Regions from separate parts of the Vescimonas sp. genome, predicted to be linked through region 2. Evidence: a T-box and tRNA genes for the amino acid it is inferred to sense, from the RefSeq annotation. Region 2 holds a T-box; the other holds one or more tRNA genes.
The links. The T-box of region 2 lies ahead of tyrS (tyrosine--tRNA ligase). A T-box ahead of a tRNA ligase gene usually reads a tRNA of that ligase, here a tRNA-Tyr.
Positions count from the first base shown of each region.

Region 1: it has a tRNA-Tyr gene. The T-box ahead of tyrS (tyrosine--tRNA ligase) is inferred to sense a tRNA for this amino acid. The anticodon was not compared.

Region 1 is NZ_DBLZXX010000001.1:30,101-40,003, forward strand. Features, by position in the region: gene ACZM22_RS00125 (polyribonucleotide nucleotidyltransferase) at 1-1,232, shown strand, start outside; gene ACZM22_RS00130 (hypothetical protein) at 1,225-1,518, opposite strand; gene ACZM22_RS00135 (DNA gyrase/topoisomerase IV subunit B) at 1,696-3,696, shown strand; gene ACZM22_RS00140 (DNA gyrase subunit A) at 3,710-5,950, shown strand; gene ACZM22_RS00145 (hypothetical protein) at 5,974-6,609, shown strand; tRNA gene ACZM22_RS00150 (tRNA-Gly) at 6,695-6,770, shown strand; gene ACZM22_RS00155 (YitT family protein) at 6,982-7,869, opposite strand; gene ACZM22_RS00160 (sigma-70 family RNA polymerase sigma factor) at 7,945-8,232, opposite strand; gene ACZM22_RS00165 (hypothetical protein) at 8,213-8,446, opposite strand; tRNA gene ACZM22_RS00170 (tRNA-Thr) at 8,534-8,609, shown strand; tRNA gene ACZM22_RS00175 (tRNA-Tyr) at 8,619-8,703, shown strand; gene ACZM22_RS00180 (XRE family transcriptional regulator) at 9,160-9,903, shown strand, end outside.
Region 2 is NZ_DBLZXX010000004.1:107,218-117,120, reverse strand. Features, by position in the region: gene ACZM22_RS05490 (hypothetical protein) at 1-294, opposite strand, end outside; gene ACZM22_RS05485 (hypothetical protein) at 287-691, opposite strand; gene ACZM22_RS05480 (hypothetical protein) at 710-958, opposite strand; gene ACZM22_RS05475 (hypothetical protein) at 1,084-1,575, opposite strand; gene ACZM22_RS05470 (hypothetical protein) at 2,441-2,998, shown strand; gene dxs (1-deoxy-D-xylulose-5-phosphate synthase) at 3,019-4,863, shown strand; gene ACZM22_RS05460 (TlyA family RNA methyltransferase) at 4,860-5,678, shown strand; gene ACZM22_RS05455 (NAD(+)/NADH kinase) at 5,675-6,553, shown strand; gene argR (arginine repressor) at 6,543-6,995, shown strand; gene recN (DNA repair protein RecN) at 7,017-8,696, shown strand; T-box leader at 8,773-9,016, shown strand; gene tyrS (tyrosine--tRNA ligase) at 9,092-9,903, shown strand, end outside.

The sequences.
Region 1 (9,903 bases), on a different contig from region 2:
AGTTCCAGAAGAAGATCGTGAAGGCCTGGCTGCTGGAGGGCCACCGCGTGGACGGCCGCCAGAAGAACGAGATCCGCCCGCTGGACGCCGAGGTGGGCGTGCTGCCCCGTGTCCACGGCTCCGGCCTGTTCACCCGCGGCCAGACCCAGGTGCTGAGCGTGGCCACGCTGGATACCCTGTCCGCCAACCAGAAGCTGGATACCATCTGGGAGGAGACGGAGAAGCGCTACATGCACCACTACAACTTCCCCGGCTACTCCGTGGGCGAGGCCAAGCCTGCCCGCAGCCCCGGCCGCCGCGAGATCGGCCACGGCGCGCTGGCTGAGCGCGCTCTGCTGCCCGTCATTCCTCCGGTGGAGGAGTTCCCCTACGCCATCCGCGTGGTGTCCGAGGTGGTTTCCTCCAACGGCTCCACGTCTCAGGGCTCCATCTGCGGCTCCACGCTGGCCCTGATGGACGCCGGCGTGCCCATCAAGGCCCCTGTGGCCGGCATCTCCTGCGGCCTGATCCAGGACGACGACGGCAGCTTCACCACCTTCATCGACATCCAAGGCGTGGAGGACTTCCACGGCGAGATGGACTTCAAGGTGGCCGGCACCAAGAAGGGCATCACCGCCATCCAGATGGACCTGAAGAATGACGGTCTGACCATGGAGATCATCAAGAACGCGCTGGATATCACCTACGACGCCCGTGTGCAGATCCTGGACCAGGTGATGCTGCCCTGCATCGCCGAGCCCCGCGCCGAGGTGAGCAAGTACGCGCCCAAGATGCTGACCATGCACATCGATCCCGATAAGATCCGCGACGTCATCGGCAAGGGCGGCTCCGTCATCCAGAAGATCGTGGCCGAGTCCGGCGCCAAGATCGACATCGACGACGACGGCACCATCCACATCGCCTCCCCTGACGCGGAGAGCTGCGCCATCGCCAAGAAGTGCATTGACGACATCGTGTTCGTGCCCGAGGTGGGTCAGCTGTACTACGGCCGCGTGGTGCGCCTGATGACCTTCGGCGCTTTCGTGGAGCTGGCTCCCGGCAAGGATGGTCTGGTACACATCTCCAAGCTGGCTGACCACCGCATCGAGAAGGTGGAGGATGCCTGCAAGATCGGCGACATGATGTGGGTCAAGGTCACGGAGATCGACGAGAAGGGCCGCGTGAACCTGAGCCACAAGGACGCCATGAAGGAAATCGCCGCCAAGGAAGCCGCCGGCGAGCCCATCAAGTAAGTCCGTTTATCCGGTTTTTCCGAAAGGACCGCCTGTTGGCGGTCCTTTCGCTTGCCGCGGCACTTTCTCCTGCGGCCAATGTCGTGGGGAAAAGAGGCCCTGTCGAAAAGTGCGGGAAACTGTGGGAAACAGGGGAAACAATACCCATTCCGCCGGAAAACCAGAAAATGGTGATTTCTCCGGCAATTATGGTAAATCCCACGGTTTTGCGCACTTTTTTACCGGCTTTATGTTGACATAACAGTTGTGGAAAACCATGTGGAAACTGTGGAAAGCCTTTTTCCACCAAGGGTTTTCCCAGTTGCGCTCCTGTTATTTTTTGCGGGAATCTGTAAACCTTTTTGGGTCGGAGGATCTTTTAGACGAAGTGCGGCGCATACCGCGGCGGCGAGACTTGCATTGACGGGAAAAATACGGTAGAATAACAGAAAACGATTGGCTCGGTGTATGCCGGAGGAATAATATGGCAAAGAAAAACGTATACGACAACGAGAGTATCTCCAGTCTCAAGGGCGCGGATCGGGTCCGGAAACGGCCCGGTGTTATTTTTGGCTCCGACGGGCTGGAGGGCTGCGAGCACGCGGTGTTTGAGATCCTGTCCAACGCCATCGACGAGGCCCGCGGCGGCCACGGAAAGCTCATCACCGTCACCCGCTTTCTGGACCGGTCGGTACAGGTGGAGGATATGGGCCGCGGCTGCCCCGTGGACTGGAACGAGAAGGAGGGGCGCTACAACTGGGAGCTGGTGTTCTGCGAGCTGTACGCCGGCGGCAAGTACGACAACGAGAACAGTGAGAATTACGAGTTCTCTCTGGGTCTCAACGGCCTTGGCTCCTGCGCCACCCAGTACGCCTCCCGCTACATGGACGTCACCGTGTGGCGCGAGGGCCGGGAGTACCGCCTGCACTTCGAGCGGGGCGAGATCGCGGGCCAGCTGGAGAGCACGGAGCTGACCACCAATAAAAAGCGGACCGGCACCACCATTCGCTGGCTGCCGGATCTGGAGGTGTTTACCGACATCGCCGTGCCGCTGGAATACTATCAGGACGTGATGAAGCGGCAGGCAGTGGTGAACGCCGGTGTCACGTTCCGTCTGCGCAATGAGACGGCCCCCGGGAAATTTGAGACCCAGGAGTTTCTGTATGAAAACGGCATCGCCGACTATATCCGCGAGCTGGCGGGGGAGGACTCCCTGACAGAGCCGGTGTTCTGGGAGGCGGAGCGCCGTGGCCGCGACCGCGCGGACAAGCCGGAGTACAAGGTGAAGCTCAGCGTGGCACTGTGCTTTTCCAACCGCGTGGCCCTATGCGAGCACTACCACAACTCCAGCTTTCTGGAGCACGGCGGCAGTCCGGAGAAGGCCACCCGCTCGGCCATGGTGTCCGCCATCGATAAATACCTGCGGGACAACAACAAATACACCAGAGGCGAATCGAAGATCACGTTTCCCGACGTACAGGACTGCCTCATTTTGGTGAGCAACAACTTCTCCACCCAGACCAGCTATGAGAACCAGACCAAGAAGGCCATCACCAACAAGTTCATTCAGGAGGCCATGACGGAATTCCTCCGCAGCCGCATGGAGATCTACTTCATTGAGAACAAGGAGGCGGCGGAGAAGATCGCAGCTCAGGTGCTCATCAACAAGCGCAGCCGCGAAACGGCGGAGCGCACCCGCATCAACCAGAAGAAAAAGCTGACGGAGAAGATCGACATTGCCAACCGCGTCCAGAAATTCGTGGACTGCCGCACCAAGGACGTGGAGCGCCGGGAGATCTACATCGTGGAGGGCGACTCCGCACTGGGCGCCTGCAAGCAGAGCCGCGACGCGGAGTTCCAGGGCCTGATGCCCGTCCGCGGCAAGATTTTGAACTGTCTGAAGGCCGATTATCCCCGCATCTTCAAAAGTGACGTCATTACCGACCTGATGAAGGTGCTGGGCTGCGGCGTGGAGGTCAGCGGCAAAGCGGTGAAGGATCTGAACCAGTTCGACCTGAGCAATCTGCGGTGGAGCAAGGTGGTCATCTGCACCGATGGCGATGTGGACGGCTTCCAGATCCGCACGCTGATTTTGACCATGCTGTACCGCCTGTGCCCCACCCTGATCCGGGAGGGCTACGTCTACATCGCGGAGACGCCGCTGTTTGAGATCACCTGCAGGGAAAAGGGCGGCGAAAAGACGTGGTTCGCCTACTCCGAGCGGGAGAAGGCGGACATCCTCAAGGAGCTGTCCGGCAAAAAGGTAAACGTCCAGCGCTCCAAGGGACTGGGCGAAAACGATCCGGAGATGATGTGGATGACCACCATGAACCCCGAGACACGGCGGCTCATCCGCGTGCTGCCGGAGGACGCTGAGGAGACGGCCCGCGTCTTTGACCTGCTGCTGGGCGACAACCTGTCCGGCCGCAAGGACTATATCGCGGAAAACGGCTGCCGCTACCTGGACATGATCGACGTCAGCTGAGAAAGGAACCCTGATGGCAAAAAAGAAAACGGAAGAAAAAACCGTCCACCGTCCCGCCGACCCCAACGTGATGGGCCTGCGGGGCGCGGTGGTGGAGCAGCCCATCACCCGTACGCTGGACGAGAACTATATGCCCTACGCCATGTCGGTCATCGTCAGCCGCGCCATACCGGAGATCGACGGCTTCAAGCCCTCCCACCGCAAGCTGCTGTACACCATGTACAAGATGGGCCTGCTCACCGGCGGACGCACCAAGTCCGCCAACATCGTGGGCCAGACCATGCGCCTGAATCCCCACGGCGACCAGGCCATCTACGAGACCATGGTGCGTCTGGCCAAGGGCAACGAGTCCCTGCTGCACCCCTTCGTGGACAGCAAGGGCAACTTCGGCAAGGTGTACTCCCGGGACATGGCCTACGCCGCCAGCCGCTACACGGAGGCGAAGCTGGCCCCCATCTGCGCCGAGCTGTTCCGGGATCTGGACTGCGACGCCGTGGACTTTGTGGACAACTACGACAACACCATGAAGGAACCGTCGCTGCTGCCCACCACGTATCCCAACGTGCTGGTGTCCGCCAATCAGGGCATCGCCGTGGGCATGGCCAGCCAGATCTGCGGCTTCAATCTGGGCGAGGTGTGCGACACCACCATCGCCTTTCTGAAAAATCCCGACCACGACATCTCCTCCACGCTGCTGGCGCCGGACTTTCCCACTGGCGGCCAGATCATCTGCGATGGCGATGACCTGCGCAGCATCTACGCCACGGGACGCGGCGGCCTGAAGGTCCGTGCCCGCTGGCGCTATGACAGGAGCGAGAACGTCATCGAGGTCTACGAGATCCCTTATTCCACCACCATCGAGGTCATTCTGGACAAGGTGGCGGAGCTGGTGAAGGCCGGCAAGGTCAAGGAGATCAGTGACATGCGGGACGAGACGGACCTCAGCGGCCTGAAGCTGGCCATCGACCTGAAGCGGGGCGTGGACCCTGACAAGCTGATGGCCAAGCTGTTCCGCCTGACGCCCTTGCAGGACACGGTAAGCTGCAACTTCAACATCCTCATCGCCGGTATGCCCCGGGTCATGGGAGTGGGGGAGATCCTCACCGAGTGGACAGCGTGGCGCACCGACTGCGTCAAGCGCCGCGTGTACTATATCCTCAGCAAAAAGAAGGAAAAGCTCCACCTGCTGCAGGGCCTGAAGCGCATCCTGCTGGACATCGACAAGGCCATCCGGATCATCCGCGAGACAGAGGAAGAATCCGAGGTCATCCCCAACTTGATGATCGGCTTCGGCATCGACCAGGTGCAGGCGGAGTACGTGGCGGAGATCAAGCTCCGCAATATCAATAAGGAGTACATCCTCAAGCGGGTGCAGGAGACGGCGGCGCTGGCCGATGAGATCGACGATCTGGAGGACACGCTGGCCAAACCCGGACGCATCCGCCGCATCATCATCGACGAACTGACAGAGGTGCGGAAGAAGTACGCCGTGCCCCGCCGCACCGAGATCGTATACAGCCACGAGCTGCCGGAGGAGCCGGCGGAGGACGCGCCGGAGGACTATCCCGTCCACCTGTTCCTCAGCCGTGAGGGCTATTTCAAGAAGATCACGCCCCAGTCCCTGCGGATGTCCGGCGACCAGAAGTACAAGGAGGGCGACGGCCCCAGCCAGTACTTCGAGGCCACCAACAACACGGAGCTGATGTTCTTCACCGACAGGCAGCAGGTCTACAAGACCCGCGCCAGCGAGTTCGGCGAGACGAAAGCCTCGCTGCTGGGCGACTATCTGCCCGCCAAGCTGGGGCTGGATGCAGGGGAGAATGTGATCTTCCTGTGCCTGCCCGGGGATTACAGCGGCAGCCTGCTGTTTGCCTTTGAGAACGGCCGCGTGGCCCGCGTCAGCCTCAGCGCCTACGCCACCACCTCCAACCGCCGCAAGCTCACCGGCGCCTACTGCGAAAAGTTCCCGCTGGTACAGATCCTGCCCCTGACGGAGGATCGCGAGCTGGCGCTGCTGACCAATGAGCCCCGGGCTCTGCTGGTACACACGGCACTGCTGGCGCCCAAGACCACCCGCGGCACCCAGGGTGTGCAGGTCATGAATATCAAGCCCAAATACCATCTGGAGCGGCTGGCCGATGTGGCCGACACCGGCATCACCAACCAGGCCCGCTACCGTACCCGCACCATCCCCGCCGCCGGCGCCCTGCTGCGGCCGGAGGACAGTGAGGAAAAGCAGCTGGAGCTTCTGTAAAACGCCGGAAAGGAGGATATCCCATGAAGAAAAGAGCGCTGCCGCTGCTGCTGGCGGTGCTGCTGTGCCTGACGGGCTGCGGCAGCTTTCTCCAGCGGGAGTGGTACGAGGTCAAGGACCACAGCTCCTCCTATTATGAGGGAAGCGGCCGCGGCGTGCTGCAGGCCGACACCTATCAGGATCTGGTAAACGACATTCTCCTTCTGGTGGGCAACCACACAGAGGAGGGTACCATCCGCCTGTACTATGGAGGGGAGGGCCTGGACGCCACGGACGCGGCGGAGATGGCCTGCCGCGAGGTGGAGCATGACACGCCCCTGGGCTCTTACGCCGTGGAGTACCTGCAATACACGCTGGACGACTCCGCCCGCAATTACAGCGAGATCACCGTCACCATCAGCTACCGCTGCACTGCCCAGCAGATGGCAAGCATCGCCCACGTCACCAATACCTCGGCCCTGCGGGACCTGCTGGCTCAGGCTCAGGACGAGGGTCTGACGGAGCTGGTGGTGCAGTTCAGCAGCACCGACAGCTCCGCCGCCGATATCGAGCGGCTGATCCGTGAGGTGGAGCGCTCCGCAGGCGGAGCAGACTGGCTGGTGCGCTTCTATCCGGATTGGGACAGCGTGGGTCTGGTGGAGATCCTGCTGGTACACTGAGCGGACCACATCCGAAGAAAACGGAAAAACAGAAAATGCAGGGTTGACAAACCGGCGCTTATACGCTATAATCAACCTTGCGTTTGCGGGCGTAGCTCATCTGGTAGAGCGCGACCTTGCCAAGGTCGAGGTAGCGAGTTCGAGCCTCGTCGCCCGCTCCATAAATCACCACCCATTTGGGTGGTGATCTTTTTCGCGTGCTCCTCGGCGCTCACCGCCGTGTCAACCAACTCCCAGCCGCTGCCGCGGCCGGCAGTCGGGACACTTCCTCGAAACCGCCTCGCTTCATCCGCAGCAGGCGGCGCTTCGGCGCTTTCCTCCATGCAAAAAAAGGCTCCCATCTGCCAGATGGAAGCCTTTTCGTATGCTGCGTCAGTTCAGATGCCTCCGGTAGTTGCCGCCGGTGTGGACGCCCTCCTGCACGATGAAGAACGCCTTGGGATCCATCTCCTGCATCACCTGCTGCAGCGTGCCGATCTCGTACTTGCTCAGGCACACGCACAGCACCTGTACCTCGTCGCCGGTATAGGCGCCGTGGGCCGTCCAGTACGTCACGCCGCGGTCCAGCTTTTCGATGATGAAGCGGACCAGCTCCGGATTATTCTTCTTGGTGAAGATCAGCATCTCCACGTTGACGTTCTGCTGGTGCAGTTTATCCAGAAACAGGTTGTTCAGGATATTGTAGATAGCGGAGTAGATGGCCGTGGTGGCGTTGAACAGGAACAGGCACAGCATGTACAGACATACGTTGAAGCAGATGCAGAACCGGCCCACGGTGAACTTGGGATTCTTCTTGCTGAGGTACAATCCCAGAATGTCCAGGCCACCGGTGGAACAGCCGCAGCTCAGCACCAGCCCCGCGGCGAAGCCCACGCCCAGGCCGCCGATAAGGCAGCTGGTCAGCGGGTCTGCGATGATGGGCACGGCGGGGGAGGGAATCAGCGCCGAAAAGATGGAGTTGCACACGGTGACGATGGTGGCCTTGACGAAAAACGTTCGCCCCAGTCCCCGATAGGCCAGATAGAACATGGGCAGATTCGCCAGCAGGTACAGCAGGCCCGCCAGATCGAAGGGCACATTCACCCCCGCCCGCGTCACCAGCAGGGTACGGATCACCTGGCACAGACCGTAGGCGCCGCCTGCGTAGAAGCCCTGAGGCACGATGAACAGGTTGATGGCCGACGCCATGATGGCGGCGCCCACGATGCCGCCCAGCAGGCGCAGCCCGCGCTCATGCAGGATCTTATTATAGACGGACACTTTGTTCCCTCCTCTCCGGTAACAAAAGGCATTATATGCACGAGAGCCTGCAAAGTCAAGGGATATTTTTGAAAATTACAGGCTATATTGCAAGATGTGATGCAATCTGTGCCGCGCACGGCACAAGGTGCGGGACACGGTGGACTTGTTGACCCCCAGACGCCCCGCGATCTGGGCCATATTCAGCTTTTCGTAGTAGTACAGATGCAGCATCTCCTGCTGGCGGGGTGTTAATTCCTCCGTCATGGCACGGGACAGGTTGTGCAGCAGCCGCTGCCGCCGCTGGCTGTTGTCGCCGGCCTGCTGCTGCATCCACTGGTGCAGGCCGGCGATGTCCATGGGATCAAAGGCGGAATGGATCATAACTCCGGTCACTCCTGTCGTAGTAATGGGCCGTCAGCCGTGCCAGCTGGCGGCACTGGCGCAGCATGGGCTGCAGCTCTGTCAAACGGCGGCGCAGTTGGCGGGCGCTGTCCGGATCGTCGGCGGTCCGGAGGTCCAGCCGCAGCTGCTCCATGCGCCTCTGGATGCGCTGGGCGCTGTCCTCATACAGCGGTGACAGTTCGGCAAGTTTCACGCGCGATCACTCTCCTTCATTTCTTGCGTAAAAAATGTGTTGACAAACCCCGAAAGTTCTGTTAGAATAAACTGCGCTGATGGAGATGCTGGTGTAGCTCAGCTGGTAGAGCAGCTGATTTGTAATCAGCAGGTCGGGGGTTCGAATCCGTCCACCAGCTCCAAGTGAATATGGGGGATTTCCCGAGTGGCCAAAGGGGACAGACTGTAAATCTGCTGGCAACGCCTTCGGTGGTTCGAATCCACCATCCCCCACCAAAAAGTACCGATCACCGTCAGGTGGTTGGTACTTTTTATTTGGTGGGGATAGGTGGAGTCGAGGTTTATGCCCCGCAGGGGTAAATCCACCATCCCCCACCAAATATTCCCGACGGTCGTCTGGCCGGCGGGGATATTTTTTTGGTGGGGATAGGTGGAGTCGAAGTTTATGCCCCGCAGGGGTAAATCCACCATCCTCGTCAAAAATACCGATTGCGCATCTGTGCGGTCGGTATTTTTATTTTCCCCTCCCAATACCGCTGCGCCCGTCACGGCGCAGCGGTTCTCTTCTATTTCGAAAACCAGTTTTCTTGTTGACTTGTACAGCGTATCACAAGAATCTTGTAATGTCAAGTCTATTTTTTCAAGTTTCTTGTTAAAATAGATTGACAAAACCAAGGATCTGGGTTAGGATAGGGACAGAATTTGTCGAAATCTGGCGAGGAGGCGTTTCCCATGAGTTTTTGTGAGCAGCTGCAGAAGCGGCGGAAGGAGCTGGGCCTGAGCCGCACGGAGCTGGCCGCCCGCCTGGGCGTTTCCCCCTCAGCGGTGGGCAACTACGAGACCGGCGTCAGCGCCCCTAAGGAGGAGGTACTGCTGCGGCTGTTCGACGCGCTGGAGGTGGACCCCAACTACCTGTACCGCGGCAGCTTCCGCCACATTGGCGGCATCCAGTCCGATGAGGAGCGGAAGCTGCTGGAGAAATACCGCCGCTTGCCGCTGTCCGGTCGTCAGACGGTCCACACGCTGGTGGACGCACTGGACATCATGGTGGCAGAGGAGCAGCGGCTCCGTCCCCGTCAGGAGCGGCGTACCATCCCGCTGTACCAGTCTCCGGCGGCGGCAGGCTTTGCCGCCCCTGTATTCGGCGAGGACTATACCCTCGTCCCCGTGGAAGGTGACGTGCCCCCCGGCGCAGAGCTCGCCGTCCGCATCCAGGGTGACTCCATGATGCCCCAGATCGCCGACGGCGACGTGGTCTACGTGAATCACGATCCCCTGCAGAACGGCGACGTAGGCATCTTCTGCGTGGACGGCGACATGCTGTGCAAGCAGTATTACCGCGATGGCTTCGGCATGGTCTATCTGTTCTCTCTGAACCGCGCCCGGGCCGATATGGACGTAACGTTCCACCGCGACAGCGGCCGCAGCCTCACCTGCTTCGGCCGCGTCATGATCCACGGCCAGCCCCTGCCCCAG
Region 2 (9,903 bases):
GAACAGCAGGATCAGCAGGAGGATGTCTCCCGCATCAAGATCCGAAAGGTGCAGCTTCTCCAGCAGGCCGTTGAGCAGCCCCCGCTCCGGCGCAGGCGGCGGAGGACGGCGGGGCGGCTCATCAGGCGGAGCCTCTTGCACGGGCGGTGCTTCCTGCGGCCTGGGAGGCGGGGGAGCAGCCGGATGCTGCGGCGGCTGAGGTGAACGCTGCGACTCCGGCGGCGGCAGCGGCGCGTCCTCCGCGCTGATGCGGGTGTAGGTGCCGCCGTCGCCGCGGATGTAGCGGTTATACATGGCCGTCCCCCCAATCCATTAGAAATTTTTTACCCAGATGGATAAGCCGCGCCAGCCGTGCGGCCCGCTCCACCTTGTCCTGCTTGCTCTCCTTGAGAAAGGGGCGCAGGGCGTACAGCAGCTGCATGGTCTGGCTGCTGGAGCGGCTGTACTCCTGCAGGAGCGGCAGAAAACGGGCCACCACCTGAGGGTCGATACCGCCCGGCAGGGAGGGGGCGGGCGCCTGGGGGGCGGTCTGCGTGGTCGGTGCGGCGGGTGGAGCCGCAGCAGTTGGAGGAGACGGCGAAGCGCTGCCGCCGCCCATGGTGGCTGAGAGCTGCTGAGCCATCTGCATGATCTGGGCCATGCTGTTGGGGTCCGACAGCAGCGCGTTCAGTTTTTCATCCAGCTCCGCCATGCCGCGGACCTCCTCTCATCATCGCTGCAGGGATTCTTCCAGATGCTGTACCAGCGCCGCACCCTCCGGTGTGGCCATCACACGCTGGAGCATGGCGGACAGCGCCGACATGTCACCGGCGGCGGCCTGCTGTGCAGCGCGGCCCAGCGCCGCGGTATCACCGCCGGACAGCATTCCCAGCAGAGCGCGGCCATCCGCCGACTGCATCACAGAACGCAGCGCGGCGGGGTCATTTTTTAATTTCTTCACCATGTCCTGTTCATTCACGAAAAAACCTCCTCCACAGATGAGCCTTACAGAGACATTGTATGTGGCGGCAAATGAAAACGTGCCTGTCGGCTTTACCGGCAGGCACGTCTTTTGCAGAAGCGAATTGTATGCAATGTGTACGTTTAATCGTAAATGGTATTCAAGTGGTCGAAAATTGCCCGCAGACCGTCCATATCCTTCTCGTCCAGCCAGTAGAGGAACACGCCGCTGATGGCCACGCGGCCATCGTCCAGGATCTGGACGGCGGAGAGCGCGTCACCGTCCGACGGCTGCACGCCGATGAGATAGACGGTGCCGCCGCCCAGCAGGCCGCTGCCGAATTCCGTGGTGCTGAACCGCGGATCGCGGAAGCGTGCGGCCTTCAGCCAATCACAGACCTCCTGCACCAGCTCCGCTTCGCGGTTCGGCGTCAGGGTGTAGTCCTGGACGAAAACCTCTCCCGTTTCCCCGCCAGGTGTTGTCTTGGCCAGCGTGATGTCTTGGATACCGGCAGTGCTGTTTGGCAGGTGCAGCACCGCCGCGGCGCGGCGGGGGAGCAGGCTGAACAGGGCCGCGCCGGTCAATATCAGCACCGCCAGGACCAGCCACAAAAGGCGCTTTTTCTTTTTGCTCATAGGCATCTCCTTTCCGTATCCGTGTGGGTGCTGCCGGTAACAGCATACCACACGGATGGGGAAAAGTCCAGCGCCCCCGTATCTGCATACAAGTCCATATATACAGAATATCTTGCATAAACCGGTTGTAAAATGCGGGAAAGTATGATAATATACTATACTGCTGAACAGCGGCGCAGTATCCTAGTCAGATCTGCCGTCTTCTGAAGAGGGGCCTAAAAATCCCTAAAAGGGCACAACTGTGAAACCTCTGGTGCTTGCTTCTTACGCCCAGTTTGGGGTGGGTGCTGGAAGGGAGGCGCGGCCAGTCACCGCGCCTGCGGCCGTAGGGCGCCCTCCAATGGCATGGAGGACCCGACCCTGCGGTCGTGGAGACCTGCTGTTGTGCACAGGCGTACTCCCTTTGTGGTTAGCGACCTGTGTACGAAGCAGATTGCGAACCTGCATCGCGGTGCTACCCGGCTTTATGCCGTGAACGCTGTGTGCAGAGTAGCCTGCCTTGCGTGGGCAGGGTGGATGGGAGAGTCAACGCGTCATGTCCCCGGCCAGGGACGCAGCGCTATTTCCCTGAAACCCTGTTTGCAAAAGAGGATAAGAGACGGTTTGACTGTGGTGGAAATCACCTAGGCTGTCCTGAGAGGGGGCGCCGGAAGGATTGCAGTGCGGACTAAGTGGCAGTCGGGTATCGCGGCGGGCAACACCGCGACACAGCACCGAAGGGGAAACCACCTGCATCGGCGACGAGAGGTGTGCTGCGGGGAAATCCAACCCGTACCTAAGCCGCAAGATTTACTTCCGGAGTCGCCCTGTTCAGCATTTACTCTATCCATATAAAAAACTTTATCAAAAAAGCGAGGTTTGTCACTTGGCAGACAGTAACAGTAAGGATAAAAAGAAAAGCAAAAAGCAGGGCAGCTGGCCTCTGCGGGTATTCCTGCTGGCGGTAGCGCTCAGTGCCGTTATGAGCTTTTTCTCCTCCACGGCGCTGGAGGGCGCAGGTTACATGGTAACGCTGCTGGTACTGGCGATGTTTATCGCGCTGGGCATCATCTTCGACATGGTGGGCGTGGCGGTGACGGCGGCGGACCCCAAGCCGTTCCACTCCATGGCCGCCCACAAGGAAAAGGGCGGACGGGAGGCTATCCGGCTTTTGCAGAACGCCAACCAGGTCAGTTCCGTGTGCAACGACGTGGTGGGCGACATCTGCGGCATCGTCTCCGGCTCTACGGCGGCGGTGATCGTGACCCAGCTGCAGCGGGATCTGAGCACCACGTCTGTTTTGATCTCTATCGGCGTGACGGCGCTGATCTCCGGCATCACCATCGGCGGCAAGGCGCTGGGCAAATCGATGGCCATCAACGACTGCACCAAGGTGGTGTACCGCGTGGCGCGTATCATGAACGCGCTGCACCTCTATCGCTGACACAAAGGAGCGGATGCGCTTTGGTTCTTGAAAATATCCATTCTCCGGCGGACGTGAAGCGCCTGACCGAGAAGCAGACGGAGCTGCTGTGCATCGAGCTGCGGCAGTTCCTCATTGAGCAGATATCCCGTACCGGCGGGCATCTGGCGTCCAATCTGGGAGCGGTGGAGCTGACTGTGGCCATCCACCGTGTGTTCGACACGTCCACGGACCGGCTGGTGTTCGACGTAGGCCATCAGTGCTACGTCCATAAGGCTCTGACAGGGCGACGGGAGCTGTTTGCCACGCTGCGGCAGTTCGGCGGCCTGTCCGGCTTTCCCAAGCCGTATGAGAGCGTCCACGACGCCTTTGTGGCAGGCCACGCCTCCAACTCCGTGTCCGCAGCGCTGGGCATGGCCCGCGCCCGCACCTTGCAGGGCGGGCACTACAATGTACTGGCGCTTATCGGTGACGGTGCCCTGGGCGGCGGACTCAGCTTCGAGGGGCTCAACGACGCCGGCGCCTCCGGCGAGCCGCTGATCGTCATTCTCAATGACAACGGCATGTCCATCGATGCCAATGTGGGCGGTATGTCCCGCCATCTGGCCAAAATGCGGACGAAGGCGGGCTATTACGAATTCAAAAAGAAGTACCGGCAGGCGCTGGATGTTACCCGTGTAGGCCGTCTGCTGTACGAGGCCAGTCACGACGTGAAAACGGCACTGAAAAAGTCACTGCTGCCGGTGAGCACCGTGTTCGAGGACATGGGCTTTACGTACATGGGGCCGGTGGACGGCCACGATGTCCGGCGGCTGACGGATATGCTGCGGGCGGCGCGGGAGCAGAACTGTCCCGTGCTGCTGCATGTCCACACCCGGAAAGGGAAGGGCTACGCCCCTGCGGAACAGGCACCGGAGCGCTTCCACGGCGTATCCCCCTTCGATCCCGCCACGGGGCGGGCCAGCGCGCCGTCCGAGCCGTCGTTCTCCTCTGTGTTCGGACAGGAGCTGAAGGTGCTGGCGGACCAGGACGCGCATATCTGCGCCATCACGGCAGCCATGGCGGAGGGCACAGGCTTGACGGCCTTTGCCGCTGCCCATCCCCGCCGGTTTTTCGATGTCGGCATCGCCGAGGGTCACGCAGTGACCATGGCGGCGGGCATGGCCAAGCAGGGCATGCTGCCGGTATTCGCGGTGTACGACAGCTTTTTGCAGCGGGGCTACGACATGCTGGCACAGGACGTGTCGCTGGACAAGCTCCACGTGGTCTTTGCCGTGGACCGCACCGGTCTGGTGGGGGCCGACGGCGAGACGCACCACGGGTGCATCGACTATCTGTCCCAGATCCCCGATATGACGGTGCTGTGCCCCGCCAGTTTCGCGGAGCTGCGGAGCATGCTGCGCACGGCACTGTACCGCTGCGGCGGACCGGTGGCAGTCCGCTATCCCCGGGGCGGCGAGGGCACGTACCGCGATAACTGCGGCGACGCGCCGGTATCGGTGCTGCGGCAGGGGGCGGATGTGAGCATCGTGACCTATGGGATTTTGACGGAGCAGGCGCTGGCGGCGGCGGAGCTGCTGGCGCAGGAGCATATCGCGGCGCAGGTGGTGAAGCTGAACCGCGTGACGCCGCTGGACGGAGACGCCGTGTGCGGCGCTCTGGCAGGCGTCAGGCGTCTGGTGGTGCTGGAGGACCAGCTGCGCCAGGGCTGCGTGGGTCAGCGTCTGGCGGCGCTGCTGCTGGAGCGCGGCGCCGCGCCGGAGAAGCTGCGGCTGCTGAACGCGGGGGAGCGTCTGCCCGCCCAAGGCAGTGTCAGGCAGCTGTACCACGCGCTGGGGCTGGATGCCCAGGGCGTGGTGTGCGCCGTGAAGGAGGTGCTGGCATGAGCAAGAAAACAAGGCTGGATGTCCTGCTTGTGGAACAGGGACTGCTGGACAGCCGCCAGAAGGCACAGGCCCACATCATGGCCGGTCTGGTGTTCGTCAACGGCCAGCGGGTGGACAAGCCCGGGACGGCCGTGGCCAACGATGCGCAGATCGAGGTACGGGGCCGCGCCCTGCCCTATGTCAGCCGCGGCGGCCTGAAGCTGGAAAAGGCCATGAAAACCTTTCCTATCACGCTGGAGGGTAAGATCTGCGCCGACATCGGCGCGTCCACCGGGGGATTTACCGACTGTATGCTGCAAAACGGCGCGGCCAGAGTCTACGCTGTGGACGTGGGCTATGGTCAGCTGGACTGGAAGCTGCGCAACGACCCGCGGGTGGTGTGCCTGGAGCGCACCAATGCCCGCTATCTGGACCATGAACAGGTGCCTGACGTGCTGGATTTTGCGTCCATCGATGTGTCGTTCATCTCACTGAAGCTTATCTTTCCGGCGCTGTACAACCTACTGCGCGAGGGCGGTGAGATTGCCTGCCTCATCAAGCCGCAGTTCGAGGCCGGACCGGAGAAGGTGGGGAAGAAGGGGGTCGTCCGCGACCCCAAGGTACACCTGGAGGTGCTGGAAAACTTCCTGACACATGCAAAGGATAACCACTTTACAGTGCTTGGCATCACATATTCTCCCATACGAGGACCTGAGGGCAACATCGAATATCTCGGCTATCTGCGCAAAAGCGTGGAGTCGGACACCATCCCCGATCTTGCGGCGCTGGTGGACGCCTCCCACAGCGAACTGAAAGAGAGAAGGGACAGCGAATGAAACGAGTGATCCTCTGCCCGAACCCCTATCGGGACAACGAACTGACCGTGGCAAAGCGCTCCCGTCAGCTTCTGGAACAGATCGGCTTTGAAACGGTGGTGTGCCTGCCATTCAGCCGGGAGGGCTACGGCGACCAGCTGGGCGTGCCCATCCGACAGCTGCAGCAGGAGATCAAGCGCGCCGATCTGCTTATCGCCTTCGGCGGTGACGGCACCATCCTGCATCTGGCCCGCACCGTGGCACTGCACAACGTGCCGGTGCTTGGCATCAATCTGGGCAGCCTGGGGTTTATGTCAGAGCTGGAGCCCAATGAGCTGGAGCGGCTCAACGATTTGAAAAACTGGGATTTCACCGTGGAGTCCCGCATGATGCTGGATGTCACCGTTCTGCGGGAGGGGCGTCCGGTGTATAACAACATTGCTCTGAACGATGCGGTGGTGTCTAAGGGCTCTGTGGCCCGCGTGGTGCGGCTGGACGTTACCACCGAGGAGGGACGGCTCACCAAGATCACCGGCGACGGCGGCATCGTATCCACACCTACCGGCTCCACCGGCTATTCCATGGCGGCGGGCGGCCCCATCGTAGAGCCCACGGCCCGCAATCTGCTGTTGACGCCTATCTGCCCACATTCCACCCGCGCGGGCAGCTACGTTCTGTCACCGGAACACATCATCACCATTGAGGCGGCAGATGCTAACCGGAAGTTCGTCTACCTCTCCGTGGACGGCGGTAAAGCGTTCTCCCTGAAAAACGGGGACAAGGTGCGGGTGCGGCAATCCCGCTTTACGACGAAGCTGGTACGGCTCTCAAAGAAGAGCTTCTGCGAGATCCTGGATTCAAAAATGGGAATGGAGGTAGCCACGCATGAAGAATGACCGTCAGACCATCCTGCTGGAAATCATCGAGCAGGAAGCCGTGGAGACGCAGGAGCAGCTGCTGCGCCGGTTGGCGGAGCGGGGCGTGAAGTGTACGCAGGCCACCGTTTCCCGTGACATCAAGCAGCTCCATCTGGTGAAGGAGCCCACAGGACAGGGTCGCTATCGCTACGCCGTGTCCGTGCAGAAAAGCAAGCTGAACTTCGCCGAGAAGCTGCGGACCATCTTCCGTGAGTGTGTGCTGTCGGTGGAGGCTGCCCAGAATCTGGTGGTGCTGAAAACTATCGAGGGCATGGCACAGGGCGCCGCCTTCACACTGGACAACATGGGCGACACGGACATCGTGGGCACGCTGGCCGGTGACGACACCATCCTGCTGGTGTTCCACGACAACGTGCGTGCGCTGGATTTCTGCGAACAGGTCAAGCAGATGCTGCGGTAAGCGGCAGAGGAGGGTAGCGCCATGCTGGAAGTGCTCCACATTGAAAATATCGCCATCATCGAGGAGGCGGACATCCGGTTCGAGGCAGGCTTCAACGCGCTGACCGGCGAGACCGGCGCGGGCAAATCCATTGTCATCGATGCCCTCAGCGCGGTGCTGGGCCAGCGGACAAGCCGCGAACTCATCCGCACCGGCGCGGACAAGGCGTTTGTCAGCGCGGTGTTCTCCGGTGTGGACTCCGCCATCGCGGAGGAGCAGGGCGTGACACCGGAGGAGGACGGCTCCCTGCTGCTGCAGCGGGAGATCCACAGTGACGGTAAGAGCGTCTGCCGCGTGGGGGGACGGCCGGTAACGGTGGGCCAGCTGAAGGCGCTGGGCAGCCGCCTGCTGAACATCCATGGGCAGCACGACGGCCAGCAGCTTCTGGACGAGGAGCAGCATTTGCAGTTCCTGGACAGCTTTGGAAAGCTGGAAAGTCTTATTAATACATACGCTGAAAAGTATAATAGCTTTACAGCGATACAACGAAAAATACAGTCCTTGCAGATGGACGAATCGGAAAAAGCGCGCCGCGTAGATACCTTGACCTACCAGATCAACGAGCTGGAGCGGGCGAAGCTCCGCGCCGGCGAGGAAGAGGAACTGGCTGCGAGGAGGAACCTGCTGCGCAACGCGGAGAAGTTTACCTCCGCCGTGGCCGAGGCAGACTACGCCCTCAACGGCGACGACAGCGGCGATGGTGCGCTGGGCATGCTGCGGCGGGCGCAGGACTCCGTAGGCGCGGTACGGCATCTGGACGACGACTACGCCGGCCTGTACCAGCGGCTGGAGGCGTTGTACAGCGAAGCCTACGATGTGGCAGCCACCATCGAGGACAAGCGGGAGGGCTTCGATTTCTCGCCCAACGAGCTGGACGATGTGGAGAGCCGCTTGGACCAGCTGTATCGCCTGAAAAAGAAGTACGGCCCCAGCGTGGAGGACATGCTGGCCTATCTGGAGCGCTGCCGCGCCGAGCTGGAGCAGATCGAGTACGCCGGTGATGCGCTGACACAGCTGGAGCGGCAGCTGGGCAAGGCGGAGAAGGAAGCCGTCAGTGCGGCGCAGGCTCTGTCCGAGGGGCGGCGGCAGGCGGCGGAGCGGCTGTCCGCCCAGATCCTGGAGGAGCTGCGGCAGCTGGACATGGGCAGGATCCGGTTCGCCGTGGACATCGCAGAGAAGCCTCTCAGCGCCGATGGCATGGACCAGGTGCGGTTCCTGATGTCCGCCAATGCGGGCGAGGAGCTGCGGCCTATCCACAAGATCGCCTCCGGCGGTGAGCTGGCCCGCATCATGCTGGCCATGAAAAACGTGCTCAGTGAGCAGGATCAGGTGGGCACGCTGGTGTTCGATGAGGTGGATACCGGCGTCAGCGGCCGTGCCGCCCAGAAGGTGGCGGAGAAGATGGCCCGCATCAGCCGCCGCAAGCAGGTGCTGTGCGTCACCCATCTGCCGCAGCTGGCGGCCATGGCGGATACTCATTTCTCCGTGGAGAAGGGGGAGCGGGACGGTCGCACCTACACCGCTGTGCAGCGTCTGGATCGGGAACAGCGCCGTCAGGAGCTGGCCCGGCTTACCGGCGGCAGCCACGTGTCCCAGACCATACTGGATGGGGCGGAGGAACTGCTGGCTGAGGCGGAAAAGTTTCGTGCTTCCATGCGTTGACGCCAATGCACCGGTTTCGGTAAAATGATAGTTGACAAACGGAGAATTTCTGCTAAAATAGTGACAACTTGATAATGCCACAGTGATGAAGGGAAGAAGTAGCACGCTTCTGCGCCTGCAAAGAGAGCCTCCGGACGGTGCGAGGAGGACAGGGCGGAGCCTGTGAATACATCCTGGAGCAGCCTCCTGAAGCCGTTGGGCGCGTAGGGATGTGTCGGGTCCGCCCGTTACAGCGGCAGGGTGTGTCAGCACCCGACGAGGCCATGTCCGTGAGGGCATGGCGAATATGAGGTGGTACCGCGATTCTGATCGCCCTCTGTCAGCAGGCAGGGGGCGTTTTTTTCGTCCTTTGCCAGGAAAATGACAACAACATCAACGGAAAGGAAACTGAAAAAATGGGAATTTACGAAGAACTGGTGGCTCGCGGCCTCATCGCGCAGGTCACCAACGAGGAAGAGATCCGCGAGATGATCAACAACGGCAAGGCCACGTTCTACATCGGCTTTGACTGCACGGCGGACTCTCTGACGGCAGGTCATTTCATGGCGCTGACCCTGATGAAGCGTCTGCAGATGGCGGGCAACAAGCCAATCGCCCTCATCGGCGGCGGCACCACCATGATCGGCGACCCCTCTGGCCGTACCGATATGCGGAAGATGCTCACCAAGGAGGATATCGACCACAACGCCGAGTGCTTCAAGCGCCAGATGGAGCGATTTATTGACTTCGGCGAGGGCAAGGCCATCATGCTCAACAATGCCGACTGGCTGCTGGATCTGAATTATGTGGACCTGCTGCGCGAGGTGGGTGCCTGCTTCTCCGTCAACAACATGCTGCGTGCCGAGTGCTACAAGCAGCGCATGGAGAAGGGACTGAGCTTCCTGGAGTTCAACTACATGATCATGCAGAGCTATGACTTCTACTATATGTTCCAGCACAACGGCTGCAATATGCAGTTCGGCGGCAACGACCAGTGGTCCAATATGCTGGGCGGCACCGAGCTGATCCGCCGCAAGCTGGGCAAAGACGCCCACGCCATGACCATCACTCTGCTGACAGACTCCCAGGGCAACAAGATGGGCAAGACCGCCGGCAACGCCGTGTGGCTGGATCCCAACAAGACCAGCCCCTTCGAGTTCTATCAGTACTGGCGCAACATCGACGACGCCGACGTGCTTAAGTGCATCCGCATGCTGACATTCCTGCC